2 regions of the Dietzia sp. oral taxon 368 genome follow, and region 2 is predicted to be linked to the other one. Evidence: riboswitches for the same ligand, from Rfam matches in the RefSeq annotation. Region 2 holds a riboswitch; the other holds the start of a gene.

Region 1 (16,607 bases), 1.7 Mb from region 2:
GGGTGTGAGAGAGCATCGGCATCCGTTGATGTTTTCAGGACAGGATGTCTGCAGCGCGAAGTAGGATCTCGCCGGTGCGGGCCGCGTGTTGCTTCTTCCGACGTAGCAGCTCGTCTAGCAGGATCTTCCCGTCGAGCACCATCGCCAAGTCGTAACCCTCTGCGAGCAGTAACAATCGTCGGCCACCTTCTCCGCTCAGAGCCACGGCGTTGGGCTGGAAGCCACTGATGGAGAGAAACAACCCAAGGGTGTTGTCCAGCTTGCGACGCACTTTTTCTGCGAAAATCGACAGGTCGGAAGTGGTGCTCAGCTCCTGCGTCCATTTTGCCTCCAGGAGGTAGTCGGTTCCTTCGAACGTGAAGGCGCCGTCGATCTGTTCCCCTTGAATGCGGAACGGTCCCTTTACGTCGATGTCGTATAGGGCAAAGAGCCGATTGAGCAGGTTTTCCAGGGCATAGCCACGCGCCTGCGCTTGCTGGGAGTGCATAGAAATGAACTCGGCGTTCAGCTCCGATGTCTCACGTGCGAGCGCCTGTTTCTGCTCGGCGCGCTCCTGGTCAAGGCGGCGACGTTGCGCTGCCGCCTCTGCTTCCGACCGCATAGCGCGGTACGGTCCGACCATGTCCTGAAGGACTCTGAGTGCCGCGATTGCGGACTCATACTTGGCGGCACCGTCATCGAGCCGCTTCAGTGAGGAAGGATCGATCTCAGCTGTTGCCAAGATCAGCGCGACTAGGGTGTCGAAGTACCGGTGCTGGTTGTCAGCGAGCGTAGTGACTAGTTGACGGACGATGGCTCTCTTATACGAACCGCCCCAGTCGAGCTGAGCGATCAGCTCGGGTTCGCCGGTGGCGCTGCGCAGGAATGCTCTCAGATCGTTTTTGAACCAGTAAGCAGTAGCCAAGGCCTCTTGCAGCGGCACAAGCACTGCAGGGGACACCCTCTTCGTAGCCATCAGCACAGTCTAGTTTTATGGGCTGGCGTAGTTCGTCAGAGCTTGCGCACAAAACTGGTGGGTGTCGGCTCGAAGCGGACAAAATCAATGCAATGGGAGCCGGAACCGTGAAGGCAGACGACCGAGCGTGCCTGCCTTCACCCTTGTCATAACGTCTGGTTATCGGTTTCGCATGGCTGCTGGTAGGCGCGCTCTTTCGACCGAGTAGCCCGTGACCGACCGTAGTGCTCCTCGTAGGTGGTGCTGGGTTTCACGCCGTTTTCGACATCAGCGGTCTTCATGCAGTTCGTCAAGCGGTCAAGCACCACCGGATTTTCTCTTGTGTGCCTGATCGGATCGCATCGACGCGACCTCCGTCCCACGGGAGCAGGCATTCGGCGGTTTCGAATCGACTGCACTGCAGTGTTTTACACACCGGCGCAGATGGCTCACTCCCGGCAGCACCTCGGCTCAACCGGCGACATGCTTGGGTGGCGCCCCGCTCAGACGGGGTGCCGGTCACTGCGTCGATAGGGTTAGCTCCCGCCTGCTCGCCGGTCGACGAGCATCCGCAGGCTCGTCTCCTCGACCTGATGCGGCACGTCGATGGGGCGGGTGTGGACCAGGACGCGGTCCGCTCGTCGCACCCCGGGGTCCGCGGAGAGCGCGTCCAGAATGTGCGCGGCGGTGCCGGTGGAGATCGTCAATGGTGCCCCCAGCCCGCGGACCCTGCGCTCTTCGGCGGCAACCCAGTCGGCGACGGACGACTCCTCGGTCGCCACGAGGGGCCGGGAGACCGCGATCTTCCCGCCTCCGGCAGCGGTGAACGTATCGAACAGGGCCGCGACCCTGAGGTCTTCCTGCGCCGGGATATTTCCAGGGCGAACGCGTCGCCGACCGGCGATGAGCCCCAGGCCGCGGCCGGCAGCATGCAGCACCGTCTCGCTGCTGCCGGCGGTGATCCACAGACGGTCCATCAGGTCAGGAGCGGGCGGATGGAGCCGCGGGTGGATCGCGCCGACGAGCAGCCCCCTCAGCTCGTCCACCACCTCCCAGAACCGACCGTGCCTGCGGTCGTGGTCGAGCCCCCACGCAGTGGAGGCGATCGGGTCCGATCCGCTCCCGAGCCCCAGCTCCAGGCGCCCGCCGGACAGCATGTCCACCACGGCGGCGTCTTCGGCGAGTCGGCGCGGGTGCTCGAGGGCCGCCGAGATGGATGCCGTTCCTAGGGCGATCCGATCGGTCTCCCGGGCCAGAGCCGCGAGTAGGAGGAGCGGCGACGGCAGGTGGGCGTCGTCGGTTCCGAAGCGGTGTTGGGCCACCCAGAATGAGCCGTACCCGGCGTCCTCGGCCACTTGGGCGAGGCGGATCGTGCGCTCGAACGCCATCGCAGGCCCGTCAGTCCCGCTGACGTGGCAGACCACGCCCCACCCGAGCTCGCGCTGGTCGCGGTCCGGGTGCCTCACCCGCGAGTCATCGCTTCCTCGAAGCGCCGTGTCCGCTCGTCCTGGCTCAGCCGCGAGCACCATGAGCAGTACCGTCCGTCGGGGGCGGCGTACCAGTGGCAACAGGACTTTCGGTCGTAGAACAGACGTGGTCCGGCGGGATCGGAAAGGATCCGGAATTCGCCTCCCCGGCGCAGTTCGGGACGGGCGGACAGCAGCAACTCGGCATGTTCGCGGATGTGGTGGGTGGTCAGCCCGGTGTCGGGCCGGTCCGCGAGCGCCCGGAACCCTCCGGCGAAGCCTGCCGCGATGTTTCCCATGAGGTTGCCCATCCCGGGCCCGGTCTCCGCGCTCACCGCCTCGGCGAGCGGGCGCAGGTGCCCGTCGACGGTGGCGGTCAGGACCTGCTCCGGGGTCGCGTCCTTGAGCACCTGCGGTGAGTGCAGCGTCAGCAGGTCGGGCGATCCGTCGGTGAACCGGACCGAGACCCCCGCCGCGTGGAGATCGAGTGCCACGCCGTGCAACATCCACGCCGCCACCGCGACCGCGCAGACCCGATGGCAGTAGCGCTGGAACACCAACGAACCGGCGTGCCGCCCCGTCTCCATCCCCCGGAACTGGGCGTGCAGTTCCACCATCCGACGGGCCTGCCCGGATGCCGGGTCGCACAGCTGCATGCCGTGGAAGCGTTGATTACCCGCCGCCGTTTCGGTGGCAGCCGTGTCGCCCGGGGTCAGGCGGATGACGCGGAACGGCGGGCCGAGGCCGTCGATGGCGGTCAACAGTGCGGGGATGTCGGTCATGTCTCGGGGTTCCTTCTCCGGGCCGGCACCACGTACCTGGCCCCGTTGAGGTGGACCACATCGGCCACGGGGCCGTACAGGGTCTCGACGAACTCGGTGGTGATGACGTCGGCCGGCCGCCCCTGCGAGTGCACGCGTCCCTGGTCGAGGACGATCAGTCGGTCGCAGAACGCGGCAGCCAGATTAAGGTCGTGCAGGACGATCGCCACCCCCACGCCGTCGGTGTGGACCAGGTCGCGCACTATCTCCATGATCTCCAGCTGGTAACGCAGGTCTAGCGCGCTGACCGGCTCGTCGAGTAGGAGGTACGGGGTCTGCGCGGCCAGGGTCCGGCCGATCAGCACTCGCTGTTGCTGGCCGCCACTGAGCTCGAAGGCGCGGCGTGATGCCATCCCCCCGAGGCCGAGTCGCTCGGCGATGCCCAGGACGATGTCGAGCGTGGCTTCCTCGCTGAGGCGCCGCCGATCCAGTGCGAGACTCATCGACTCGGCCACGGTGAGGGCTCGGCCCACCCCATCGTCGTGCTGGGGGACGTAACCCAGGATTTGCGCGCGTCGGCGCGGGCGAACCTTCACCATGTCGGTTCCGTCGGCCACGATCGTGCCCGAGCGGGGGGTGAGCACGCCGCACACGGACTTGAGCAGGGTGGACTTGCCGCAGCCATTCGGACCGAGGATGCCCACCATCTCACCGGGGGCCACGTCCACGTCGATTCCGGCGATCACGGCCTCGCCGCGGCGGCGGTGTGCGGCCGACAGACCACGCACCTTCAGACCAGTCGCGGACTTCGCATCGGTCACCGCGACCACCTGCCCTCGCGCAGGATCAACCACAGGAACACCGGCACCCCGATGAGCGACACCACGATCCCCACCGGGATGATGATCGGGCTCAGGGCCAGTCTGCCCACCAGGTCCGCCGCCAGGATAATGCTCGCCCCGGTGATCGCGGTCAGCGGTAGGCGGTAGCGTTCATCGGCCCCGACGAGCATGGACGCGATGTGTGGAGCCACGAGGCCGATGAACCCGATGACCCCGGTCACGCTGATCACGGTGGCCGCGACCAAGGTGATCGACAACCCGGTCTCCAGGCGCAGCCGCGTGACGGAGACGCCCAGGGCCCGCGCCACATCGTCGCCCGCGGCGAACCGTTGGTAGTTGCCTGTGTTGGCGCGGGCGTGCAGACAGGCGAGGACGACGACGACGGCGGCGATCGCGATCTGTGACCAGGTCGCCCGGCCGAGGTCCCCGAATGTCCAGTGGATGATCGACGACAACTGCTGCTCGTCCGCGACGTACTGCAGTCCCGCCGCCAGGGCCGAGAACAGATAGCTCAGGGCGATCCCGGCCAGGATGATCGCGGTGGGACCCATCCGCGTGACCGAGGCGATTGAGAAGACGAGCAGCGAGCACAGGACCGCGCCGATGAACGCGGCGACCATCGTGCCCAGGGTGCGGGACCCGACGATTGACAGACCCGTGAGAATCGCGACGGAGGCGCCGAAGGCCGCGGCGTTGGAGATCCCGGTGGTGAAGGGGCTGGCCATGGGGTTGCCGGTGATGATCTGCATGCCCGCGCCGGCCACCGCGAGCCCGATCCCGGCCACGACGGCCATGGCGATCCGCGGCAGGCGGAGCTGCACCACCGCGACCCACTCGTTCCACGTCAACGGGGTGGCCCACCGGTCACCTTCGGGTACGAGCGTGGCCAGCAACCTGACCGAGCTGATGTCGGTCACGCCGTTGACCACGCCCGCCCAGGCCAGCGCCAGCATGATCGCCGCCGCGGCCACCAGGATCAGTCGCCGTGTGCGGCGGGTTCCCAGGATCGTCCGGCGGTCATCACGAGTAGTTTGACTCGCCACGGATTGTCAGATCACCGGGTGGCCGGGACGGTGTAGACGTGACCCTCTGGCAGCTCCATACCCTGGAGCTCCAGCCACCGGGAGAAGACGTCGTCCGGGTCGAAGCCCGCCATCTGCTCCGGGTAGAGCCACTTTGCCAGGTAGGCCGCTCCGACAATCTTGCCGAGTCCGCCGCCCGCAAATCCGGTGATCATGTGGACGTTGCCCTCCTGCACGGCGGTGAGCTCCGGCCACCCGGGACGCGCGATCATCTCCTGCCCGATCGAGGCGAACTCACCGTCGGCCGGGGGCGTGTAGACGCCGGTGTTCTTCAGCGCCCCACCCGAAGTCGTCTTGAGGATCAGATCCGGGGCAGTGGCCAGGATCTGCTCGGGATCGACCGTGTCGCCCTCCAGGGTGGGGTCGCCGAACATGTTGACCCCACCCGCGGCCACGATCATCTGGTGCCACCCGTCGTTGGACGTCTCGGGAATGGCGGTGGTATAGGGATCGCCGTACTCCCAGTACACGGTCTTCTTCGGTTCGACTCCGCCCACGCGGTCGGCGATGTCGACCTTGGTCGACTCGAAGAACTCAGTGACCTTCTCGGCTCCGGCCTCATTGTCAAAGGCGCTACCGAGGATCTCAAGCTGCGAGGCGAAATCGCCGTTGTCCCACCCGGTGACGGTGAGGACCTTGATGCCGACCGGTTCCAGCGCGGCCGCGTACTCGTCGACCTTGCCGTTGCGCGGCAGGATCAGCACCTCGGGATCGAGCTCGATGATCTTCTCGACGTTCAGTTCGCTCTGGCCCTTGCCGATGACGTTATCCGGATCGAACTGACCCCAATAGACGCGATCCTGGGCGGTGTTGGCGTCGACGGCGATCACCTTGTCGATGTCGCCCATCGCCCGGATCAGCTCGCTGTTGTAGCGGTTAGCCACCACAGCCGACTCGATCGGGCCGTCGAACTCCACGGTCCGTCCGGCGTCGTCGACAACCGTGATGGACTGAGCCGGCGTCTCTTCGGAGGGCTGCTCAGGTGCCGAACAAGCGGTCGTGACCACCAAGCCGAGCATTGCCAAAAGAGTGACCACTCTGTCACGGGACAGCCGTGGTCGACGGGTCTTGATATTCATGTGTGAGGGCTCCTCGGCCGTGAGTGCAGGAGCGCGGGGTGCGCCCCTGCGCCGGCAGGTGTCGGACTCGAGAACTGGTGGCGGGGATGTTGTGACCACGCCATTGGATTCTCTTACCGTTGCGGGACAGTTCCGGACTCCCACCGGATTCCCTCTTGCGTCGATATCGCCCGGCTCCGAGCGCAGAAGTAGCGCAGGGACAGGCGGCACCGAACCGACTAACGGGGAGCATACCTGAGCATTTCCTCACCCCTGAGGCCGCAGGCCGGTGAAGCGACATGCCCTAGAAGAGGGGCGACTCGGTAGTGGCAACGTGGTCGGTGTCGTCGAGGTAGCCGGCATCGCGTAGGGCTGCCTCGAGCACCCGGACATACGGGAGACGCAGTTCGGCAGCCATGCCGTCGAGCGTGGTCCGGGCCGGCAGGCCGCGCAGTCCGTGGGTGCGCCACAGGTGCAGATTCTGGCGGGTGATCCCGATTCGGCGGGCCAGCTCGGACTCACTGACGCCATAGGCACGCTTGTGGGCGTCGATGAGTTCGACCAGGCGAGGGGTATGCATGGGCCCGAGTGTCCGCCTGCGCCGAGGGGTCGTCAAGTATGAATTAACGTATCCGACAAGTGAAACTTTACATAATGTAGATTATCGGCACTTGGTGGATCCGGCGGTCGGACCAGAAGGGGCCGACGGCGCGCGACGTGACGTGGCCGCAGGTCGTGATCCTCGGGGCTCGCGTTGTCCCGCCGTTCTCGACCGGCGGCGTCGACGTGACTGTGCCCGCCCTCGTCCGCCTCGGACCTGTTGTCGGAGACACTGCTGGTATGTCCGGACCTTCCCACGCCGCCGACCCGTCGGCTCCGGACCGCGCCACGGCGCGCTCGCGCCCCGTGCCGTTGTGCCACCCGGCTGGTGCGCCGACAGTGTCTCGCGTCGCCCGCCCGGCTGCGACTTGGGCACCGTGCCCGGTCCGGGACGGCGTCGCCATCCTCGGTCCCGGTGTGCCGGCCGTGTGCGTGCTCGACGATGCAGTCGAAACGTCACGGGTGACGAAAGGCGGGGAGGTCCGAGGTCGCGGTCGGGACGAGTCTCGGCTGCCCCACGAGGGCCCGCCGGTCGCGCCCGCCCCGGTTCGGGGCATCACCTCGTCGACGCGGCGGTGTCGGCGCCGTCTATCGTCGGCTGGCGATCGGCCCATGGCAGGGCCTGCTCGAGCTGTCCGGCGAGCCGCAGGAGCCGGCTCTCCCCGCCGAGGGGCGCGACGAACTGGACCCCCATCGGCAGGCCCTCCGGCGTCCAGTGCAGTGGAAGCGACATCGCCGGCCGCCCGGTGAGGTTGGCCAGTTGCGTGTACGGGACCCAGCTCAGGTTGTCGTCGATGATCGACTCCGCGAACCGGGAATGACGCAGTAGCGGCGCGGTCCGGGTCGTCAGCAGCGCCTCCGCTCCCCGGACGGCCCACGGCGGGGTGTCGAGGGCGCCGATGAGCGGTGGTAGATCCGCGAGGCCGGGCGTCATGAGCAGGTCGTAGCCCGAGAAGAAGGCGGTCAACTCGCGCACGTAGTCGTCGCGACGCATCACTGCGGTGAGGTAGTCCACGCTGCTCTGCGACCTGCCCAGCGCGGCGACGATCCGGGTGTCCGTCTCGAAGTCCCGGTCGCGGCATCCCGTCCGCTGCCGGGTGCTCTCCACCGTCCACGCGAGGTACGCGAACCAGCTCGTGAGGAAGTCGCGGGCCAGTGCGAGGTCGTCGACGGGCTGCGACTCGAGAAACTCGACGTGATGACCGAGCCCCTCGAGCGCACGGCCCGCGGACTCGACCGACGCGAGCGCCTCCGGGTGGGGCGAAGCGTTGATCGATGACGTCGTGCACAGCCCGATCCGCAGGCGGCCCGGCTCGGCACCGACCTGGGACAGGAACGTCTCTGACGGCATCGCCGGGAGGTACGGGCCGCCCGGCTCGCCGCCGGCGAGAACGTCCAGCATTGCGGCGGTGTCGCGGACGGTTCGCGAGACGACGCCGTTGGTCGCCGCGCCGTGCATCGCCTCCCCGCGTACCGGACCCGTCGGGACGATACCGCGGCCGGGCTTGAGGCCGACCAGTCCGCAGCAGGCTGCCGGGATCCTGATGGACCCGCCGCCGTCGCTCGCGCCCGCGACGGGTACGACACCCGCCGCGACGGCGGCCGCCGACCCTCCCGAAGACCCGCCGGGACTGCGGCGCGTATCCCACGGGTTCCGGGCCGGCCCGAACAGCGCCGGTTCGGTGACGGCCTTCGCGCCGAACTCCGGGGTGTTGGTCTTGCCGAAGACGACCAGGCCCGCGTCCAGCCACCGCTGCACGACGGTCGCGTGCTCGGCCGCCGGCACCTCTGCCAGGGTCCGCGACCCGCCGCTGGTGGGGACCCCCCGGTAGTCCTGGCCGAGATCCTTGAGCAGGAACGGTACACCGGCGAACGGTCCCGCCAGCTCCTCGGCGGCCCGGGCCCGCGCCGGGCCGTCCATCCGTCGGACGATGGCGTTGAGCTGCGGCGCCACGAGGTCGGCCCGCTGCGTCGCGGCGTCGAGCAGCTCCCCCGGCGTCACCTCACCGCCGCGGACGAGGGCGGCGAGACCCAGGGCGTCATGACTCCGGTACTCGTCGAAGTGCATGGACGCCGAGTCTACGCATGGGGGCCACCGGAGACGGGCGGACGACGGATACGGTCAGCGGCGGGCCCCGTCAGCGGCGGGACCGGGCCCGCCATGCGCGCCACGCACCGGTCGACCACAGGGCCCAGGCGACGAGGACCGGCTGGAAGAACAGTCGGATGAAGCGGTCGCGGTCGGTGTCGAGCCCGAAGGCCGCGGTGCCGGTCACGTACTGCGAGATGTTGCCCGGGAAGATCGCGACGAAGAATGCGGCGGTCGCCCCGCCCACCACGGGGCGGAAACGAACCGGCGTGAAGATGAGCGCGGCACCCAGCCCGAGTTCGACGACCCCGGACGCGGCGACCACGAAATCCGGGTCGAGTGGAACCCACGTCGGGACCTGCGCCTGGAACTCCTGGCGCATGGCCGTGAGGTGTCCGGTGCCCGCGCCGAGCAGGGCGGCGCCGAGGGCCCAGCGACTGACGTGGCGGACCGCCTCCCCGATCCGCCGCCCCCGGGCGGGTGACGACTGCGCGGGTGCGGCCCGGTGTGACTGGGTGAGTTCGTCCATGGGAGAAGTGTTGCGCACAACCTAATTGAGCGCAACCGATTTGTCGGGGATACTCGGACCCATGCCCGCCGATCTCCGCCTCGACCATCAGGTCTGCTTCGCGCTCTACGCGGCCTCGCGCGCGTCGACCTCCGCCTACCGGCACGCCCTCGCGTCGGTCGGCCTCACCTACCCGCAGTACCTCGCCCTGCTCGCCCTGTGGGAGGAGGACGGCCTCACCGTCCGCCAACTGGGCGACCGCCTCCTCCTCGACTCGGGGACCCTCTCCCCTCTTCTGGCGCGCCTGGAGAACGCCGGACTCGTCGCCCGCTCGCGGTCCGCCGACGACGGCCGGAGTGTTCACGTCCACCTCACCGAGTCCGGCGAGAAGCTGCGCGCAGAGGCGGAGGCCATCCAGTGTTCCCTGCTCGGAAGGCTGGACATGTCGGATGAGGACCTGCTGCAACTGCGCACCCTCGCTCAACGCCTCGTCGACTCGCTCGAGGCCGACGCGTAGCGGACCCGGCGCGGCGGCACCGGCTCAGCCGGACGCGACGGGCTGGCGGAGGATCGTCCTCAGCCTCGCGGGCTCGCCCCTGCGCGGATCCGAGAGATAGATCTCGTGATGGTGGCCGGACAGCACGGCGCCCCGGCCCGCGATGGCCTCCGCGTGCATCCGGGCGATGACCGGCCCCTCCTCGTCATAGGGCCCCACGTGCAGCGTCTGAACCGCGGTCCCTTCCGCGAACCGCACACGCTCGCCGGCGTCCGAACCCCTCGTCGTCGTCACCCTGTCCCCGGCGGCGACGACCTCCGGCGTGATCCACTCGGGCTGCCAGATCATCATCGTCCAGTTCCACGCGGCCTTATCCCGCGCGGTGAACACCCGCGGATCGTCGGCGTACCAGAGCCCCTCGAGCGGGCCCACGGTGTGGACCCGCCCGAGCTCCGACTTCGCGATCGCCCGGATCGCGTACGACATGATGTACAGCGCCTCGACGGCCGCGCGGTAGGCCGGCGCGGTGTTGGGGTCGCCGTGGCCGTCGACCCGGAGGAACCACATGGGCGGGACCTCCACCGTGTCGACGCGCCCGACGCGGCCGGAGTACAGGTGGCGTCGCAGCCTCTTGATGTCGACGCTTCCGGGGTTCGCGCTACCGGACATGCGCAGCATCTACCTCCGACCGCGCCAGGGCGAGGGTCGGCCACGTCGACAGGTCTCGCAGGAGTTGCCGGTCGTGGGTGGCGACGACCACCGCGCAGGATGCGGTGACCAGCGCCTCGGTGAGCCCGTCCACCAGGGCTGACGACAAGTGGTTGGTCGGCTCGTCCAGGATCAGCAGCGCGGGCCGGGCGGCCAGACACAGTGCGAGGTGGAGGCGACGCTGTTGGCCCTGCGACATCCGGCTCACCGCGGTGGCGGCGGCGCGCGGGTCCAGCAGCCCGGTCGACGTCAGCCCCGGCGCGTCGCCACGGCCCAGCCGAGAGACGTGCTCGGCGTAGATCTGTGTCGCGGTCCGCCTCGGATCCCACTCCGGCACCTCCTGGGACAGGAACGCGACCCGTGCGGCAGGACGACGATCGATCCTACCCCGGCTCAGAGGGAGGTCTCCCGCGAGCAGTGCGAGCAGCGTCGACTTGCCCGCCCCGTTAGGGCCCGTGACCAGCAGTCGGTCGCCGGTGTCGAGCGAGAACGAGACCGGCGTGCGCAGCCGCCCCGACACGACGACCTCACGGCAGGTCAGCACTCGCTGCCCGGCCGGGACGTCCCACGCCGGCCACCGGAACCGCGGCGGAGGCGGCGGCACGGATACGCGGTGGCGCTCGAGCTCCTCGCGGCGGCGGACGAACGCCCGGACGGTGCCGCCCGCGCGCGTCGACCGCTCATGCTTGCCGTGTCCCTTCGCGGGGCGCCACCCGTCGCGGAGCCGGTCCCGAGCCTCGTCCGCGGCGCGGGCGAGTCTGTGGTGCTCGTCGAGCTGCTCGGCGTGGGCCTGCTCCCACGCGGAGCGCACACGACGGCGCCCCTCGAGCCAACCGTCGTAGCCGCCGCCGAACACCAGAGGCCTGCCGTCCGGGCTCGGGTCCAGGTCGCAGAAATGCGTCGCCACCTCGCGCAGGAGCGCCCGATCGTGCGAGACGACGGCGACCCCGCCGGGGTGCGCCCGCAGCCGGGCGGTGAGGAACTCCAGCCCGGACGCGTCGAGGTGGTTGGTCGGCTCGTCGAGCAGCAGCAGGTCGTGGTGCGCGCCCAGGACGCAGGCCAGGCGGACCCGGTAGCGCTGCCCCACGGACAACGACGCCAGCGGGCGCGCGCGGTCGTCGCACGCGCCGAGCCCGGCGAGCGCGACGTCGACGCGGCGGTCGGCGTCCCACGCGTCCAGTGCGGTGGCCAGCTCGAGTGCGGCCGCGTACTCGTCCTCGGCGCCGGGCTCCCCGGCTCCCATGGCGTCGGCGGCGGCGTCCAACGCGCGCAGGGCGGCGAGGCTGTCGGCGATCTCCTCGGCGACGAGGTCGCCGACCGTGCGCGCCTCCGGGGCGTCCAGGTGTTGGTCGACGGTCCCTATGCGCCCGACCCTCGAGACGCTGCCGGAGTCCGGGAGGTGGCGTCCGGCCAGGACGCGCAGGAGCGTCGTCTTGCCCCGACCGTTCTCACCCACCACCGCGAGCCGCGATGTCGCGGAGACGGTGAGGTCGACCCCGGCCAGCACGGTACGGTCCCCGAGGGTCACCGCCACGCCGGTCAGGCGGATGTGTGCGCGGTGTCCGGCGGGGAATCGGTGATGCCGGTGCTGATGCTGGTACTGGTTGTAGTGCACGGTGCCCTCTTCGGCTCGTCGTGGAGCCGGGAAGCACGAGATGGCCGCCCGGCGTGTGTCCGTGGACGGCGTGCGAAGAGGGTGTTAAAGGTGGTCTCCGCCGCCGTCAGCGGCGGGACCAGGGCTTCATGGTGATGGCACCGGGATACATGCCCGGAAGTATATCCGGGCCCGCTCCGAGACGCACCCCTCGGCGTCAACCGAGGTTGACATCGACGGCGGTGTCAACGTAGGTTGACGGATGAGGTGGTGACAGTGGAGACGACGTTCGACTTCAGCGCGGAGGACTCCCCCCTCGACAGATTGGCCGCCATCGCGCGGGCAAAAGCTCAGATCGCCCGCGAAGAGGCCGCCGCCGTGCGGTTCGCCCGAGTGCACGGGTTGAGCTGGGCGGAGATCGGCACGGTCCTGGGAGTGAGCAGACAGGCACTGCACAAGCGATTCGGAAGGACAGCCTGAGGAGCACATGGCGAGTACGCGAACCGGAGAACTACTGCGACCACTCGTCACCTTGGCCCCGAGTCCCCCGCGGCTGCCCAATGCGACCAAGGCGGGGCTCACGGTCCTGCTGTGCCTGGCGATCCCGATGCTGCTGGGGCGCTTCGACCTGGGGCTACTCACCGTCACCGGGACCTTCGCCGTCCTCTACGCCCCGGCCGCGCCGCTGCGTCGTCGCGCCGCGACCGTCGCCGGCATCGGACTGGGCCTGGTCGTCGCCACCGCCCTGGGCGCCTTCACCGCCGGCTCCTACCTCGGTCGGCGAGCACGGCACCGAACCCGTCCTCGTCCCGGCCATGACCGCTGTCGGAGCCGCCGTGGCGTGGCTGGTGGCCATGGCGGATCTCCTCCCCGATCCCCGCCGACCGGAACGTCGAGCGGTGCGCCGCGCGCGGGACGCGGTAGCGGCCTACGCGGCCACCGAACCGGGGCCTGACAGCCGACCGCAGCACCACGCCGCGCCCCACGCGCTCGCCGACGCCGAAGAGACCGTCGTCAAGGGGATCTGGACTCCCTCCGAGTCGATCAGCACTGAGCTCGCCGCCGCCCACCGCGAGTACGACGCCCGCGCGGCGCGGGCGAGCCGGCACATCGTGCCCGGCGACGACCCCGCCTGCGATCCCCGCAATCCCGACGCCGGCCGATGGCTCGAGGGGGACCCGGGTCCGCAGATGTGGAGCTGCCGACCGCCGCCGCGGCCGACCGGGCCGAGCGGGAGTTCGTCCGCGACGACACCCGGCGCGCACTCCGCGAGATCGCCGAGTACTCGCGCGGCGACGAGCAGGCCCCGGACCAACCGACGCTGGCGTCAGCGCTGCGGGACCTCAACAGCAGCACCTCTCCGCTGATCGCGGACGGGCACGGTGATTCCCCCGAGTCGCGGACCGCGGAAGCGGTCACCTACGCCGGGTATCTCATGCTGGGCGCACGCGACAGCGACGCCGTCACGGGCACGGCCGAGGAGTGGACGGACCTCGCCGACCTGGAGCTGCCCTCCGGGTGCCGGCCCGCCGCTCCCCCTCTGCCGGCGTGGCTCAGCCCGCGGCCGGGTCGGTGGCGGCGGCGACCCCGGTGTCGCCCGGGCGGTCGACGTTCTGGAGCCGCAGCTGACCGCGGGCCAGCACCTTCCCGGTCTCGGACTGGGTGATGACCACGTCCCACAGCTGCTGACTACGGCCCTGGAACAGGGCTGCGGCGGTCACCTCAACCCGCCCGCCGGCCGAGGCGCGCAGGAAGTCGGTCCCGTTGTGGACGCCGACCGCGACCTGACCGCGGTCGGCGACGGCGAACCCGGCACCCGCGCCGCCCGCGGACTCGACGATGCTCGCGTACACGCCACCGTGCACGGTCCCCCAGTCGGTGAGGTGGTCTGCGCCCAGGTCCGCGTGTCCGCGCAGTGACGTGGCGCTCACCTCGTCCACGACGAGGCCGGAGACGCGGACGAACGTGCTGGCGGCGGCGGACGAGGAATCAGGGACAGCGCGGGAGTCGGACATGACGTCTTTCTACCCCCGGGCGACGCGGTGGGCGGCGCCCGGCCCCGCGGCGGGCGTCACCCGCCGACGTAGCGGGCCAGGTACTCCCCGGTCAGCGTCGACGCGTCGGCGACGAGGTCGGCCGGGGTGCCCTCGAACACGACGCGGCCGCCGTCGTGGCCCGCGCCGGGGCCCAGATCGATGATCCAGTCCGCGTGGGCCATCACCGCCTGGTGGTGCTCGATCACGATGACCGACTTGCCCGCGTCGACGAGCCGGTCGAGCATGCCCAGTAGGTTCTGCACGTCCGCGAGGTGCAGGCCGGTCGTCGGCTCGTCGAGCACGTAGACGTCGGCCTTGTCCGCCATCTGGGCGGCGAGCTTGAGGCGTTGGCGCTCGCCCCCGGACAGCGTGGTGAGCGGCTGGCCGAGCCGCACGTATCCCAGCCCGACGTCGCGCAGGCGTACCAGGATCTTGTGGGCCGCGGGGATGCGCGCCTCGCCCGCCGAGAAGAAGTCCTCCGCCTCGGCCACGGACATCGCCAGCACCTCGCCGATGTTGCGCTCCCCCAGCCGGTACTCGAGCACCTCGGCCTGGAACCGGCGGCCCTCACAGTCGTCACACGTCGTGGCGACACCCGCCATCATGCCGAGGTCGGTGTAGATGACTCCCGCGCCCTTGCACGTGGGGCACGCGCCCTCCGAGTTCGGGCTGAACAGCGCTGGCTTGACGCCGTTCGCCTTGGCGAACGCCTTGCGGATGGGCTCGAGCAGGCCGGTGTAGGTCGCGGGGTTGCTGCGGCGCGACCCCCGGATCGCCGACTGGTCGATCGCCACGACTCCCTCCCGCGGGGACACCGAGCCGTGGATGAGCGAGCTCTTGCCCGAGCCCGCCACACCCGTCACCACGCACAGCACCCCGAGAGGGATGTCCACGTCCACGTCACGCACGTTGTGCGCGCTCGCCCCGCGTACCTCGATCCACCCGGTGGGCTCGCGGACCGAGTCCTTGAGAGAGGCGCGATCGTCCAGGTGGCGGCCGGTGACGGTGCCGCTGGCCCGCAGTCCGTCCGCCGTGCCCTCGAAGCAGATCTCGCCGCCCTCGGATCCGGCGCCGGGGCCGAGGTCCACGACGTGATCGGCGATCGCGATGGTCTCGGGTTTGTGCTCGACCACGAGGACGGTGCTGCCCTTGTCCCGCAGGCGCAGCAGCAGCCCGTTCATCCGGTCGATGTCGTGCGGGTGCAGGCCGATCGACGGCTCGTCGAACACGTAGGTCACGTCCGTCAGCGCGGACCCGAGGTGGCGGATCATCTTGACCCGCTGGGATTCGCCACCCGAGAGCGTGCCCGCCGGCCGGTCGAGCGAGAGGTACCCGAGCCCGATCTTTACGAACGAGTCGAGTGTGTGCTGCAACGACCCCAGCAGCGGGGCCACGGACGGCTCGTCGAGTCCGCGCAGCCACTCGGCGAGGTCGGTGATCTGCATGGCCGAGACGTCGGCGATGTTGTGCTCGCCGATCCGCGAGGCCCGGGCGCCCTCGTTGAGTCGCGTGCCGTCGCACTCCGGACACGTCGTGAAGACCACGGCCCGCTCTACGAACGCCCGGATGTGCGGCTGCATGGCCTCGACGTCCTTGGACAGCATCGACTTCTGGATCTTCGGGATCAGTCCCTCGAACGTGACGTTGATGCCGTCGGCCTTGATCTTCACCGGTTCCTTGCGCAGGAGGTCGTCCATCTCGCGCTCGGAGTACTCCCCCACCGGCTTGTCCATGTCGAAGAACCCGGACCCGGAGTAGATGCGCCCGTACCACCCGTCCATCGAGTAGCCGGGGACCGTGATGGCCCCCTCGTTGAGTGACTTCGAGCGGTCCACGAGCGCGTCGATGTCGAAGTCGGAGACCGATCCGCGGCCCTCGCACCGCACGCACATGCCGCCGGTGATGGTGAACTCGGCCTTCTGCCGGGTGCCGTCGGCCTTCTTCAGCGTGCCCACGCCGGAGGCCGACGCCACGTTGAACGAGTACGCCTTGGGCCCGCCGATGGCGGGCCGGGCGAGCCGGCTGAACAGGATCCGCAGCATCGCCCCGGTGTCGGTCGCGGTCCCCACCGTCGACCGCGGGTCGGAGCCCATCCGCTCCTGGTCCACGACGATCGCGGTGGTCAGTCCCTCCAGCACGTCGACGTCCGGCCGGGCCAGCGTCGGCATGAACCCCTGGACGAACGCGCTGTACGTCTCGTTGATCATCCGCTGCGACTCCGCGGCGATCGTCGCGAAGACCAGCGAACTCTTGCCCGACCCGGAGACGCCGGTGAAGACGGTCAACCGCCGCTTGGGCAACTCCACGTCGACCGAGCGGAGGTTGTTCTCCCTCGCGCCGAGGACGCGGATGATGTCGTGCGTGTCTGCGGTGTGGGTGCTCATTCGCGGGTCTCCTCGGCCGGTTCTCTCCGAGGCAACGCTAGAACACGGA
Region 2 (14,138 bases):
GCGCCCACTCGGGCACCGATTCCTTCCCGCCCCGCTCGGCCAGCCAGCGCCGCGCGCAGCCGGGTCTCCGGGTGCCCGCACTCACCGACCTCGCGGCCGCGCACGCCGCTCTCCGCAGACCAGCTCCGTGCTGCCCGGCGGGTAGTACCGACCCGCTCGCGGACCGCCTGATCCCGAAGGGATTCGCCTCTCATGACCGCCACCCATCCGGCCGAGCGCCACACCCGCGACCCCGGTGCTGCCGAACCGGCCCCGCCCGCGCGGCCCCTCTCCGCGCAGCTGGGCGCGATCCTCACCCGCGTCCACTTCTATGCGGGCCTGTTCGTCGCACCGTTCCTCGTCATCGCCGCTCTGTCCGGGGCCCTGTACGCGCTGTCCCCGACACTGGAGCGGCTCGTCTACGCCGAACAACTGACCGCGCCACCCGCGTCCACCGCACTCAGTCTGGAGCAGCAGATCGACGCCGCGCAGGCGCAGTTCCCGGAGCTCGCCGTGGTCCAGATCTGGCCTTCCGACGAGCCCGGCACCACCACCCGGATCCTGTTCGCCGACCCCGCGCTGGACGACGGTCTCAACCGCGCGGTGTTCGTGGACCCCGCCACCGGTGACGTGCGCGGCGACCTGAGCAGCCATTCGGGACTGGGCGAGCTCCCGCTGCGGAGCTGGATCTCCAGCCTGCACCGGGATCTCCACCTCGGCCCGCCCGGCGAGCTCTACTCGGAACTCGCCGCATCCTGGCTGCTGGTCCTGGGGCTCAGCGGAATTGTGCTGTGGTGGCGGAAGGTCCGGTCGACCCGTCACGGGAGGGCCGCAACCACCCGAACACTGCTGCGGGGCTTCCCGGCCCGTCCCGGCTCCCGCCAGAAGGCCATGAGCCTGCACGCCGCGCTCGGCACCTGGTTCGCGATCGCGATCCTCGGCATCGCGGTGACCGGCCTGACCTGGTCGGCGTTCGCCGGAGCCAACGTGGACACGGTCGTGGAGAAGATGAACTGGCGCTCGGATCCGCTGCAGACCTCCCTGGTCGCCGGCGCCGCGACGGACGGGGACGAGCACGCCGGGCACCTGGGGCACGGTTCGGCGGTTTCCGCCTTCGAGGTGCCGGTCGATCAGGTGCCGGTGGTCCTGGCCGCGGCGCACCAGGCCGGTCTCGAGGGCCCGGTGCAGATGGTCCCGCCGGCTGATCCGCACACGGCGTGGTCGGTGAGCGAGCGGTGGGTGCCGTGGACGTTCAGCTCCGATGCTGTGGCTGTGGACGGAGCCACCGGGCAGGTCGTCGACCGTCTCGACTTCCGCGACCTCTCGCTGTACTCGAAGCTGTCCTCGTGGGGCATCTACCTGCACATGGGCATGCTGTTCGGCCTACCGTTGCAGATCGCCCTCGCCGCAACCGCCCTGACGATCGTCGCGCTGACCGTCCTGGGGTATCGGATGTGGTGGACGCGTCGCCCGACGCGCGGGGGCCTGCCCGCCGGTCTGGGCGGGGTCACCGGCCATCGCTGGCCGGCGTATCTCATCGCCGGGGTTCTTGCCGTGGCCGTGGGGCTGTTCCTGCCGTTGCTCGGCGCGTCTCTCGCGCTGTTCGTCGTCGCTGACCTGCTGATATCGCTGCGGCGGTCCGTCGCCGCGAAGCGGCACGCCGAGATCGGGTCCACCACGTAGCGCTCGCCCCTGCCTGCCGGCGCGGAAGCAACGGCAGGCCGGGGCGGAAGCAACGGCAGGCCGGGGCGGCCCTCTCTCCCGGGCCGGGATGCCCTACCCCCGGGTGAGATTGCCCCTCAGAGCCAGTCGTTGCCCCCGAGCTGCAGCTCAGTGACGTCAAGCTGCGGCGTCAGGCCCGTCTCGGGGGCGAGCCCGTGCTTCTCCAAGACGGCGCGGATCGTCTCGGCGGCGTCGATGTTGAGGGGGCTGGAGACCCACATGCCGTAGGGCAGGTTGACGAAGCGGTTCTCGCGGACCGCCTTGAGGTCTCGGCTGGCGGGGTGCGCCTTGAGTGCGGCGATCTTGTCGTCGACGGTCTGCTCGCCGTAGTCGACGAACGCGATCATGTCCGGGTCCTCGGCGGCCAGGCGCTCCCAGCTGACACTTGTCCAGGTGTCGGCCACGTCCTCGGTCGCGCTGCGTGCGCCCGCCGCGTCGATGATCCCCTGAGGCCCGCCGAAGGAGCCGGACGACAGGATGGTGTCGCTGGTGCTGTCGACCAGGAAGATGGTGGGCCTGCCCTCGGGCGCGGGCAGAGCCCGGAGCGCTTCGAGCCGTTCAGCCACGTCGTCGGCGGCCGCGGCACCGGTCTCCGCGTTCCCGGTGATGATCCCGATGTTGCGCAGGTCGGTATCCAGAGCCTCCCACGGATCCATGGTGCCGCGCTGCACCTCGCCCTCGGCCTGGCGGCACGCCTCCGAGAGCTGGTAAACGCCGATGCCGTGCCCGGCGAGGATGTCCGGCGTCAGGCCCCGGGAGTCGGAGAATCCGTAGTTCCAGCCGGCGAACATGACGTCCGGCTCCGCGGCCACGACGTTCTCCAGGGTCGGGCCCTTGCCCGTCACCTCATTGAGCTGGTCGTACTGGTCACCGTACGCCAGACGCAGCAGGTCCTCGTCCTCCGAGGCGGCGGCCACGGCCGTGAGCTGATCGATAGCTCCCGCGGACAGGGCGATGGAGATGATCCCCGAGTCGTAGGCGAACAATTCGTCGACAGTCTCGGGGTAGGTCACCTCCTCGCCGCAGTTGACCACGGTGACCTCTCCCCCGGTGCCGCCGTCGGCGGAGTTCGTGGCATCGGAACCGCATGCGGAGGCCAGGGCCAGGGTGATCGCCAGGGCGGGGCCTGCCGTGATGACTGAACGCTTCATTGCTGGTCTCTACTTTCTGTGGTGACCGCGTCCCCGATGAGCAAGTGGGGTCGGCCGGTTCGTGGGTGGGCGACGATGTCGCCGTTGACGCCGAAGACCCCGTCCAGGAGGTCGGCGGTGAATATCTCGACGGGTGGCCCGTAGGCGACGATCCGCCCGTCATCGACCACGGCGACCGCATCGAAGTGACGGAGCACCAGGTCGAGGTCGTGGATCGCGGCCACCACCGTGGAGTGCAGGCTGTCCAGCGCGTCCATGAGCCGGAGTCGCCAGGCGGCGTCGAGGTGGTTGGTGGGTTCGTCGAGCATGAGCAGCGGGGTCTGCTGGGCGAGGGTTCGGGCCAGGACGACCCGGTGGCGCTCGCCTCCGGAGAGCCGGGTGCAGGACTGGTCGCCGCGGCCGGCCAGGCCGACGGTGTGGAGTGCCCGGTCGACGATCTCCTTCTCGCCCTCCTCGCCGAGTGCCCACGGGGTGCGGTGTGGGGTCCTGCCGAGCGCCACCGCTTCGGCGAGGGTGAGTTCCGCCGAGGGGGCTTCTTCCTGCCCCTGGACCGCGATGAGCAGCGCGCGCTGCCGGGACCGCATCCGGTGCACATCGAGACCGTCCACGGTCACCGATCCCTGCACCGGGGCATCCAGGCCGGCCAGGACCCGCAGCAGGGTCGACTTGCCCGCGCCGTTCGGCCCGACCAGGGCGAGGCGGGAGCCGGCGGGGACGTTGAGGTCGACCCCGGAGACGATGACTCTCTTCCCTCTGGCGCAGGACACGTTCTGCGCGACCAGGTGCGCGCTGGCGGCCTGCGTCATGACGCGTTCCCGAAGGTGTAGGCGCGGCGGCCCATGAGCAGCAGGAATACGGGGGCGCCGATGATCCCGGTGACGATGCCCAGCGGCATCTCCTGCGGGGCGGCGACGACCCGGGAGATCACGTCCACCCAGACCAGGAAGAGCGCACCTGCCGCGGCGGCCACGGGGAGCATGGCGCGGTGGGTCGCCCCCACGACGAGCCGGGCGGCGTGGGGGATGATGAGCCCCACGAACCCGACGCCGCCAGCCACGGCGACGAGCACCCCCACCAGTAGTCCCTGGGACACGAAGAGCCCGATCCGCAGGGCCCGCACGGGCACGCCGAGCGAGGCGGCGGTGTCCGATCCGGTTGCATAGGCGTCCAGCCAGGAGTGCACTGCGAGCCCGACGGCCAGCGCGAGCGCCACGACCACCGCGGCGAGCGGGATCTTGGCCCAGGTCGCTCCGGCCACGCTGCCGAGCATCCAGTGCATGACAGTCTCCGCCGAGCGCGAATCGGTGGCGATGAAGACCAGGAACGAGGAGATGGCGGTGAACGCCGAGGAGAGCACCACGCCGGCCAGGATGAGCCGCAGCGCGGTGAGCCCGCCGGTGGCGGTGGCCACCGCGTAGACCAGCAGGGTGGCACCAAGCGCGCCGACGAGTGCGCCGCCGGAGAGGGCCCAGATGCCGAGCCCGCCCAGGAAGCCCATGGTGATCACCGCGGTGGCTCCCACTGCGGCGCCCGCCGAGACGCCGAGGAGATACGGGTCGGCGAGCGGGTTGCGCACGAGGGTCTGCATCGCTGCGCCGGCGAGCGCGAGACCGGCCCCCACCAGCGCCCCGAGCACAGCTCGGGGGAGCCGTAGGTCGAGGATGATGATGAAGTGCGCGCGCTGGGCCTCGCCTCCGGTCATCGCCGCCCACACCGTCCGCCACACATCACCGACCGGGATGTGCTCGGCGCCGAAGGCCACCGAGGTCACGACGCTGATCGCCGTGAGGATCGTGAGCACGATCGCCAACGGGACGGGCGGGATCCTGCGGGCGGAGCGGACCGAGGCCGCGGGTGGTCCGGCGCGTCGGGCGGCCCCCGCCCTCACCACTCTCACCGGGTGCTGCTCCCCGCTCGGGCCCGGGCGGGTGTGTGGCGGAGGCGCTGTCGCACGCGCCGCTCTCCCTCGCTGAGCCGTGGGCATGACGCGCATTCGGTCTTGTCCGACCCCAGCCGGATGAGGCAGCAGGTGTGTCGGTCGTGAACCAGTGCGGGCGGGTTGTCCAGCCGCACCAGCGTCACCAGTGGCCGCTCGCTCAGGGACTTGGCGACGACGCGGGCGCCGTTCTCGACCGCGGCCCGTCGGGAGGTGGGAACGGTCCGGAAGCCGACCCCGAAGGCGCCGGCGCACGACGCCGCCACGCCCCCGAGGGCGGCGCGACGGGTCACGGTCCCGGCGGCCACGCATGCCTCCACCAGCGGAGTCACGTGGTGACGGAGCACGTCGACCAGCGCGGTGGGGTCCGGGCCGCATCCCACCACCGGCGTACCGGGGATCGACACCTCGACGGTGGCACCGGCTGCGTCGAGGTGGGCCCACCAGCGCTCGTGCGCCGGGTCGAGGAGGGTGCCGTCTGCACACCAGGCCGCCACCATGAGGCCAAGGGCCCGGCCCGTGTAGTGCTGGAGTGAGCACAACAGTCCGGGCGCCAGGTGGGAAGTGCCCAGGTGCGTGGAGTAGCGCTGCCCGATCTCGCGCCACGAAGCCGGGTCACGAAGCTCGACGGCGCTCCGCCACGCCGGGTCGTCGTGATCGGGTCTGGATCGGTGGGGCACGGGGTATGCCGCGAGTGCCCGTTCGGCTTCAGCACTGATGCCTGTGCCTACGGGCTCATACGTGGGGTACACGTGTGGCCTTATCTCTTCAAAACCTGTGCGCGAGGTTCGCTCGGATGTCGCGGAACCGACAGGTATTCGGACTCGGGATCGACCCTCCCCGGCGCCTTCCCGGAAATCGCTTCCAGTGGCCTCGTGCCGGTTCGGTACCCCACACCGCTGCGCGCCAGTCCCGGATTCTCACCGGGTTCCCTGGCATCCGTCGGTCTCTGTCGAGATCGGCCGGATGCGGTCAGTTCCGCGCTCAGGGTAGCAGTGTGATCGCCGCGAGCCCGGGGGGCACCGTGCCAGGGGCGCCGCCGGTGCCACACTGTCTGCCGTGAGCACCCCCGATCCGATCCGCCGCACGCGCGGCGACCTGTGCCCCGGCGTCCTGCGTCCGTGGCCGGCCGCCGATGGCGCCCTTGTGCGCCTGCGCGTCCCGGGCGGCCGCGTGTCCCCTGCGTCCCTCGCCGTGCTGGGCGAGGTGGCGAGACGATACGGCGACGACGACGGCAACGTGCACCTCACCACCCGAGCGAACCTGCAGCTTCGCGCGCTGCCCCAGGACTCTGACGGGCAGTTGCCTGCAGAGGTGGTGGCGGCGATCGCGGGGACCGAACTCCTGCCTTCGCCGGGGCATGAGCTAGTGCGGAACATCCTCGTGTCGCCGCTGACGGGGCTCGACCCCGACCAGGCTGCGGGCCGCGCCGACCTCCGGCCGGTGACCGACGCCCTGGATGCCGGACTGCTGGCCGACCCCGCGCTCGGTACGCTGCCGGGCCGGTTCCTGTTCGTGCTGGACGACGGCCGCGGTGACCTGGTGGACCGCTCGTGTGACCTGGGGCTGGTGGTCGTGGGACCCGAGCTGGCGCAGCTGCGGATCGGCGAGGGCTGGGGCGAGGTGGTGCCGCTGTCCGAGGCCGCCGCCCGGTTGGTTGCGCTGGCCTGGGCGTTCGCCGATGCCCGCGGCACCGGACCCGAGGCGCCGTGGCATGTCCGCGAGCTGCTCGCGCAGGCCAGCCCCCCTGCCCCGCCTGCCGCGCTCGCTCCGACCGCCGCCCCCGACCCGCGCCTGCCCGAGCCCACCGGCCCGCTACCCTTCGGCCCGGTCCCCGGCTCGGCGGGCCGGATCGAGCACGTCGCGGCGCCCGGGGGCGTCCTCACGCCCGCCCTGCTCGAGCGTCTCACGGCGCCGGGGGTCACCGAGCTCGTCGTCACCCCGTGGCGTGGGGTTGTGGCCGTGCACGCGTAGGCTGCCTGCTGTCCCACGGCGAGGAACCCGGTGTGAATCCGGGGCGGTTCCGCCACTGTGAGGCGCGCCCAGCGGGTGTGCCCAGCCAGATACTCGCCGGGGATCAGCGCGCTCCGCCCGGGCGCCGCTGCGCTTTCTCACGCCGGGGCGAGAACCCCGAGGAGGACCTGTCGTGTCTGGAGCTGTCCGGCCGCCGCGTCGCTACGAGTATGTCGATAGCGGCCCCGCCATCTACGTCGACTCCTTTGCCACCATCCGCCGCGAATCCGACCTGTCGCGTGTCCCGGTGGACGCCGAGCGTCTCGCGGTGCGGATGATCCACGGCACGGGTCAGACCGATCTCACCGACGACCTGCAGGTTCACCCTCGGCTCGTCTCCGCCGCCCGGGCCGCTCTCAACGCCGGGGCGCCGATCCTCTGCGACGCCCGCATGGTCGCCTCGGGCGTCACCCGCGCCCGGCTGCCCCGCGACAACGACGTGGTGTGCACTCTGTCCGAGCCGGGCGTCCGCGAGCTGGCCGCCCAGATGGGCACCACCCGCTCCGCGGCGGCGCTCTCGCTGTGGGGTGACCGCCTCGACGGCGCGGTGGTGGCGATCGGCAATGCCCCGACCGCCCTGTTCCACCTGCTGGAGATGCTGCTCGACGGCGCTCCCCGCCCCGCGGCGATCGTCGGCTGCCCGGTGGGCTTCATCGGCGCCGCCGAGTCCAAGGCCGCGCTCGCCTCGTTCGCCGGCGACCATGGCATCGACATCCCGTTCGTCACCGTCCACGGCCGCCGCGGCGGGTCGGCGATGACGGCCTCCGCGCTCAACGCCCTGGCCCAGGAGCAGGAGTGAGCGGCCGCCTGTACGGCGTGGGCGTGGGCCCCGGTGATCCCGAATTGCTCACCCTCAAAGCCGCCCGGCTCATCGGTACCGCCGACGTGGTGGCATTCCATGCCGGTCGCGGTAAGGAATCCAACGCCCGCCGCATCGCCGCCGATCTCATCCCCGCGACCGCGATCGAGGAGCGACTCGAATACCCGGTCACGACGGGCACCACCGACCACCCCGGCGGCTACGCGGGCGCGATCGCCGACTTTTACGAGCGCAGCGCAGAGCGGCTTGCCTCTCATCTGGCCGCCGGCCGCGACGTCGTTCTGCTGTCCGAGGGTGACCCGCTGTTCTACGGCTCCTTCATGTACATGCACGACCGGCTCTCGCCCCATTTCGAGACCGAGATCGTCCCCGGGGTGCCGGCCTTCGCCGCCGCGACGGCCACCGCCGCCACTCCCCTGGTCCGGCAGACCGACGTGCTGACTGTTCTGCCCGGCACACTGCCCGAGCCCGAGCTCGCCCGCCGCCTGGCCGACACCGACGGTGCGATCATCATGAAGCTCGGTCGCAACTTCCCTGCCGTCCGACGCGCTCTCGAGGCCGCGGGCCGTCTCGATGGAGCGGTGTACGTCGAGCGGGCCTCGATGAGCGCCGAGCAGTTCCACGCCGTGGCCGACGTCGACCCTGCTTCGGTTCCCTACTTCTCTCTCATCGTGGTCCCCGGCGACTCGCGGCACGAGGACCCGACAGGACGTCGCGGTGCTCCCTTGTCCGATGTTTCTGCGGCTGCCGTCGCTCCCGCTACGCCGCCCTCCCTGACCGTTGCCGGTCGCCCCGTCGTCCACGTACTCGGCCTCGGACCCGGCCCGGACTGCTGGCTCACTCCCGAGGTCACCGACGTGCTGTCACAGGTCGATCACGTCGTCGGCTACGCCCCGTACGTCAACCGCGTGCCGCAGCGGGCCGGCCTGACCCGGCACGCCTCCGGCAACACTGTGGAGGTGGACCGGGCGCGTTTCGCCCTCGACCTGGCGCTGGCCGGTGAGCGGGTCGCGGTCGTCTCCGGCGGCGATGCGGGTGTGTTCGGCATGGCCTCGGCCGTGTTCGAGGCCGCTGAGGATCCCGCCTACGCCGAGGTCGACATCCGGGTGGCGCCTGGCGTCTCCGCCGTCCAGGCGGTTGCCGCCCGTGCCGGCGCCCCGATCGGCGCCGACTTCGCCGTGGTGAGCCTGTCTGACCGGCTCAAGCCGTGGTCGGTGGTCGAGCGCCGCCTGGAGGCGATCGCCGCCGCCGACCTGGTGCTCGCCATCTACAACCCGGCTTCTCGCTCACGCACCCACCAGGTGGCCGACGCCCGCGAGGTGCTGCTGCGCCACCGCGATCCCGCCACCCCGGTCGTGGTGGGCCGCGACGTCGGCCGGGCCGAGGAGTCGCTCACGGTCACCACGCTCGGGGAGCTCGACTGCGCGTCAATCGACATGAAGTGCCTTCTCATCGTGGGGGCGTCCGGTACCCGGGTCACCGCCTCGGGTCGGGCGTGGAGCCCGAGGTTCGTTCAGGCGTGATTTAGCCACACGATAACGACGACAGGTGCGAAAACCGCCTCCTGCCTGGCAGCATATCAACGCCAATTACCAGACGTTACGTCATCTGCGCTGATCACCGTGCTCCCCTCTGGGGAGCGCCTCACGACGGGCCGCCTAACCTCGCCTTTTCGCCTCCCGCTCCGGGCTCGACGCGTACAGCCACGACTCCGCCTCCCCCGGCCGCACCAAAGCGCGCCCGACGAGAATCACCGCAGCCTGCCGCAGGCCAGCCGCCTCCACCGCATCCGCGACATCAGCCAGGGTCCCTCGCAGTTCCACCCGATGCGGGCGACTCGCGTTGGCCACTACCGCCACCGGGCAGTCCGCGCCGTGGGTCGGGATCAGCCGCTCGGCCAGCTCGCGAATGCGGGTAATCGCGAGATGCAGCACCAGAGTGGCACCGGTGGCGGCGAAGTTCTCCAGCGCCTCGGCAGAGGGCATCGCCGTGGACCGGGCTTGCGTCCGGGTGAGCACCACCGACTGCACCACCTCGGGAACCGTCAGTTCCACACCCAGCTCAGCGGCCGCAGCTGCATAAGCGGGCACACCCGGGACCACGGCCCACGGCACCCCGGCCGCGTCCAACCGGCGGGTCTGCTCGGCCAGCGCTGAGTAGATCGACGGATCGCCTGAGCACAACCGAACCACCTCGAGCCCGTCTGCGTGAGCAGCGACGATCTCGCCGATGATCCCGTCCAGATCCAGATTCTGCGTATCGACCAGTCGGGCCTCGGGACGGCAGTGCTCCAGAACGCCCTCGTCGAGGTACGTCCCCGCGTACAAGCACACGTCCGCAGACCGGAGCAGAGTAACCGCGCGCAGTGTGAGCAGGTCCGCCGCGCCCGGCCCGGCACCCACGAAGTGAACGGTCACGAGGTTCCCTCCATCGCATCGCCACGCGGCTTCACGGCCGCCCACTGCACCACGGCCCGCGCCGGCGCCCAGCCGGTGAACGAGCCGATCTGATCACTGCGTTCCACGAAAAACCGCGTCAGCTCGCCACCGAACTCGGCGCGGGCGTCGATCATCACGCGTTCAGTCTCCAGCGTCACCGCATGAGCTACCAGTCGTCCGCCGGGCGCGAGCGCGTCCCAACACCGTCTGAGCAGGCCAGGGGCGGTACCGCCCCCGCCGATGAACACCGCATCCGGTCGGGGCAAGCCCTCCAGCGCGCCCGGGGCGCGGCCCTCCACGATCTCCAGCGAGGGCACCCCCAGCGCCGCGGCGTTGCGCCCGATCCGGGCCGCACGCTCGGGATCGGCCTCCACGGCGATCGCCCGGCACGCGGGGTGCATCCGCATCCACTCGATGCCCACCGACCCGGCGCCGGCCCCCACGTCCCAGAGCAGCTCTCCGGCCGAGGGCGCGAGCCGGGACAGCGCCGAGGCCCGCAGGTCACGCCGGGTGAGTTGGCCGTCGTTCTCAAAGGCGTCATCGGGCAGCCCGGGCGCCAGGCCGAGGGGCCGGGCGGAGGCATCGGCCACGCACTCGATTGCCAGGACGTGAAGCTGCGGCGCTTCGCGGCCCGGTTCCCAGTCTCGCGCCGTGCACCGCACACACGACTCCGCGGGGCTGCCGAGTTCCGCGAGGACGATCATCTCGCTCCCCCCGAACCCGGTGTCGCGGAGCACCGCGGCGACAGCCGACGGGGTGTGCCGGTCGGCGGACAGCACCAGCAGGCGCCGGCCCGGGGCGAGCTCGCGAGACAGCGTCCGGTGGTCACGCAGCACCGCCACCGACTCGGCCGGCCAACGCATCCGGGCCCGCGCCAACGCCACCGAGGACACCGCCGGCAGCACCTCCACCGCCTCGGCGCCGAGCAGCTCGACGAACGTCGTTCCCGCTCCGGCGACAAGCGGATCACCCGAGGCCAGGGCCACAATTCGCCGGTCCGCGAACCGGGCTAGCGCCTCTGCCACACCCTCGCGGAAGGGCCTCGTCCACGGCACCTGCTCAGCGGAGACCTCAGCTGGGAGCATCGTCAGATGGCGATCGCCGCCGAGCACCACCTCGGCACCGAGGACGGCGCTACGGCGGGCCGCGTCGAGACCCGCCCAGCCGTCACCGCCGATCCCCACCACCGTCACCCGCGCTGTCATGACGCGGAACCCTACAGCCTCCGCCGAGCTGCCTCAGCGCCCAGTCAGACGACCGAGCCTCCCCGCGGCTGCCGATCCCGCCCGGTCGAGGTCGTCACGGCTCCGTCGACCAGACGGAGCTGGGAATCGCACCGCGCCGCCATCGATGGGTCATGAGTGACCAGCATCAGTGCCACCCCGAGATCCCGGGCGGTACCCAGGAGGAGATCCATCACGACCCCACCGGATTCGGAATCGAGCGCGCTGGTGGGCTCGTCGGCGAGCACCATCACCGGCTGGTTCATGAGGGCGCGCGCCACCGCCACCCGCTGCCGCTGCCCCCCGGACAGCGCCCCGACCGCCCGCTCTCCAGCGTCACCCAGGCCGACCACACCGAGGAGTTCGTCCGCTCGTCCGCGCACGTCGCGGCGCCGCGCCCGTGACGGTCGTGATCCGAGCCAGGCCATGGCCTCGAGTTGTTCGCGTGCCGTGAGCGACTCGATGAGGTTGGACTGCTGGAACACGATCCCGATGTCCTTCCTGCGCAACGCCGCACCCTCCGCAGGGCTCACCGTGGCCAGGTCCACCATGCCGTCCCTGGTCTGCAGCCACACCTGCCCGGAGTCGGGCGTGGTCAGGGTCGCCGCCACCGCCAACAGGCTGGACTTTCCCGAGCCTGAAGGTCCCGTCACGGCGAGGCTGCGCCCACGATCGATCGAGAGTGAGACGTGGTCGACGGCGGTGACCCTGCCCTCGCCGTCGGGGAAGGTCAGGAGGACGTCCTTCATCCTCAGCGCGGTGGTCGACGGTGCCTCGAGCAGAGCGGTGTCGGACATGAGATTCCTTCCGGAGGTTGAGGGTTGCCGCGAGTGGACGGAGGGCGGCGTCATCAGCGAAGGACCGCTGCGATCGGGGCTGCTCATCGGGCGGCCCCGAGCGCGGAGTTGGGGTCGGCGTTCAGGACCGGCCCCAGCGAGGCGGCGGCGCCGGCCAGACCGAGCACCGCGAGCAGAGATGCCGGCAGAAGCGTGGTCCCGGTCGAGACGACAACCGGCACGGTGCCTGCCGCCGCCAGCCCGAGAAGCGCGACGATCCCCACTCCGCCCCCGATGCCCACGGCCAGTACGATCGCCGCCTGTCCTATCGAATCGCGGACGACCATCGCCGTGGACGCACCGAGCGCCTTGAGCACGGCGACATCACGGCGGCGCTGCATCCCCCAGACGGTGAAGAACGCACCCACGACCAGCGCCGTCACAGCCAGCAGCATGTAGGTCATGGTCCTCAGCGAGGTGTTCTCCGCCCGGTGCGAGGGCAACGCACCCACGAGTCCCGCGGAGTCGACCAGGCCGAGGCCCTGATCCAGTACGGCGAAATCAGCGAGTGCTTCCGACGACACCGCGATGGTGGTGGCCGCCCCGCCGCGGGGGGCGAGTTCTCTCCACGTGTCGAGGTCGGTCACCACCACAGGTGTGTGCGAGTGCCAGAGATCGCCGGCGTTTCCGGCGACCGCCAGGGTGTCGCCACCGATTCCGATCTCATCCACGCCGCCGCTCACCTCGTCGTCGACCCCGGTGGACACCAGGACCTCCCCCCTTGACGGCGGGGCCACTGAGCCCACCGGTGCCGCCAGACCCACGGCGACGGCGGACACGCCTGTTTCCGTGCCGTCGTCCACGGTGAGCCGGGCGAGTCCTACCGGCACGGCGGAGGGGTCCAGCGCCGAGATCTCCTCCACCTGCCTGTCGGTGAGGGCCGCTCGATCGAGGTCGACGACGCCTTTGTCGTCAGTGGGCAGGACAAAGCTCGAGCCGCCCGATCCGAGCGCCCGGAGAGCGGACACGCTCTGGTTCGCCAGACCGGCGGTCAGACCGAGCAGGCCCGCCACCAGAACCGACAGCAGCAGCACGACCCCGGTGATGAGGGCGAAACGCCACCTCGCGGTACGGAGGTCACGAAGTGCGAAGAACATGGTTTTCCCTTTCCGACGGCATACCTCAAGGCTCGACTCACAGGCCCCACACCGGATCGACCGCGAGGTTGGTTCTCCGGCACCGAAAGGCGGGTCCCGCCTCCACCTTTCGATGGATGCCGGACCCGGTTCGCGGCGACTAGCGTCGAGCGGGTGACCCCTGCACCAGCCAGCGCCGCGGAGCTCCCGCCCGAGTCCGCGGGCGTGCGTGTGGTGTTCACGCAGCTCCAGATCGCGCTGCACACGCTGGTGGCGGCGCTGCTCGTGCTCACCCTGATCGGCGCGCACAGCAGCACCCCCGGCGTCCTCAACGTCCCTGCAGTGGTGACCGCCGCGGGATTCGCCGCGGTGTATTGCATCGGGACCGTGTGGGAGCGCCGTCGCGAGGCGACCCGCACCATCCGTCTGGGGTGGCTGGGCGTCGTCGTCGGGCTGTGGGCGGCTCTCGTGGTCCAGGTGCCCGAGGCCGCCTACCTCGTGTTCCCACTGTTCTTCCTGGCCCAGTTTCTCCTCGGCGTGTTAACGGGCGCGGCGGCGGTGGCATTTCTTGCCGCAGTCGCGGTGCTGGCCCTGGGACTTCACGAGGGCTTCACCGCCGCCGGGATCATCGGGCCGGTGGTGGGAGCACTCGTGGCGCTCGGCCTGGGGGCCGGCGTGCGCGCGCTACACCGCGAGTCGCAGGCCCGGCGCGCGGTGATCGCCGAGCTCATGGCCACGCGCTCCGAGCTCGCCGCCCGGGAGCGGGAGGTGGGACGAGAGGCCGAGCGGGCCCGGCTGGCAGGCGAGATCCACGACACCGTGGCGCAGGGGTTGTCGAGCATCGGAATGCTGTTGCACGCCGCCGAGCGCTCGGATCCCTCGCATCCCGCGGTGGACCAGATCCGTCTCGCCCGCGAGGTGGCGGGCGAGAACCTCACCGAGAC

What was found. Region 2 has a riboswitch for cobalamin ahead of C3V38_RS05620 (hypothetical protein). Riboswitches for the same ligand answer to the same signal wherever they lie in the genome.
Region 1: it holds a riboswitch for cobalamin, as region 2 does, so the genes downstream of both, C3V38_RS13555 (ABC transporter substrate-binding protein) here and C3V38_RS05620 (hypothetical protein) in region 2, are expected to answer to the same signal.

What each region holds. Positions count from the first base shown of each region.
Region 1 covers NZ_CP027238.1:2,887,124-2,903,730, forward strand. The annotation lists gene C3V38_RS13530 (hypothetical protein) at 35-955, opposite strand; gene C3V38_RS13535 (LLM class flavin-dependent oxidoreductase) at 1,471-2,400, opposite strand; gene C3V38_RS13540 (ferric iron reductase) at 2,397-3,182, opposite strand; gene C3V38_RS13545 (ABC transporter ATP-binding protein) at 3,179-3,982, opposite strand; gene C3V38_RS13550 (iron ABC transporter permease) at 3,979-5,046, opposite strand; gene C3V38_RS13555 (ABC transporter substrate-binding protein) at 5,058-6,104, opposite strand; cobalamin riboswitch at 6,200-6,354, opposite strand; gene C3V38_RS13560 (XRE family transcriptional regulator) at 6,448-6,723, opposite strand; gene C3V38_RS13565 (amidase) at 7,300-8,811, opposite strand; gene C3V38_RS13570 (hypothetical protein) at 8,882-9,361, opposite strand; gene C3V38_RS13575 (MarR family winged helix-turn-helix transcriptional regulator) at 9,423-9,857, shown strand; gene C3V38_RS13580 (GyrI-like domain-containing protein) at 9,882-10,505, opposite strand; gene C3V38_RS13585 (ABC-F family ATP-binding cassette domain-containing protein) at 10,495-12,159, opposite strand; gene C3V38_RS13590 (sigma factor-like helix-turn-helix DNA-binding protein) at 12,415-12,618, shown strand; gene C3V38_RS17390 (hypothetical protein) at 12,954-13,505, shown strand; gene C3V38_RS13605 (PaaI family thioesterase) at 13,692-14,153, opposite strand; gene C3V38_RS13610 (excinuclease ABC subunit UvrA) at 14,210-16,558, opposite strand.
Region 2 covers NZ_CP027238.1:1,170,080-1,184,217, forward strand. The annotation lists gene C3V38_RS05600 (PepSY domain-containing protein) at 193-1,662, shown strand; gene C3V38_RS05605 (ABC transporter substrate-binding protein) at 1,779-2,852, opposite strand; gene C3V38_RS05610 (ABC transporter ATP-binding protein) at 2,849-3,658, opposite strand; gene C3V38_RS05615 (FecCD family ABC transporter permease) at 3,655-4,749, opposite strand; gene C3V38_RS05620 (hypothetical protein) at 4,746-5,468, opposite strand; cobalamin riboswitch at 5,580-5,766, opposite strand; gene C3V38_RS05625 (nitrite reductase) at 5,848-6,762, shown strand; cobalamin riboswitch at 6,744-6,878, shown strand; gene C3V38_RS05630 (precorrin-8X methylmutase) at 6,935-7,600, shown strand; gene C3V38_RS05635 (precorrin-2 C(20)-methyltransferase) at 7,597-9,144, shown strand; gene C3V38_RS05640 (cobalt-precorrin-4/precorrin-4 C(11)-methyltransferase) at 9,280-10,038, opposite strand; gene cbiE (precorrin-6y C5,15-methyltransferase (decarboxylating) subunit CbiE) at 10,035-11,264, opposite strand; gene C3V38_RS05650 (ABC transporter ATP-binding protein) at 11,309-12,079, opposite strand; gene C3V38_RS05655 (FtsX-like permease family protein) at 12,163-13,215, opposite strand; gene C3V38_RS05660 (sensor histidine kinase) at 13,369-14,138, shown strand, end outside.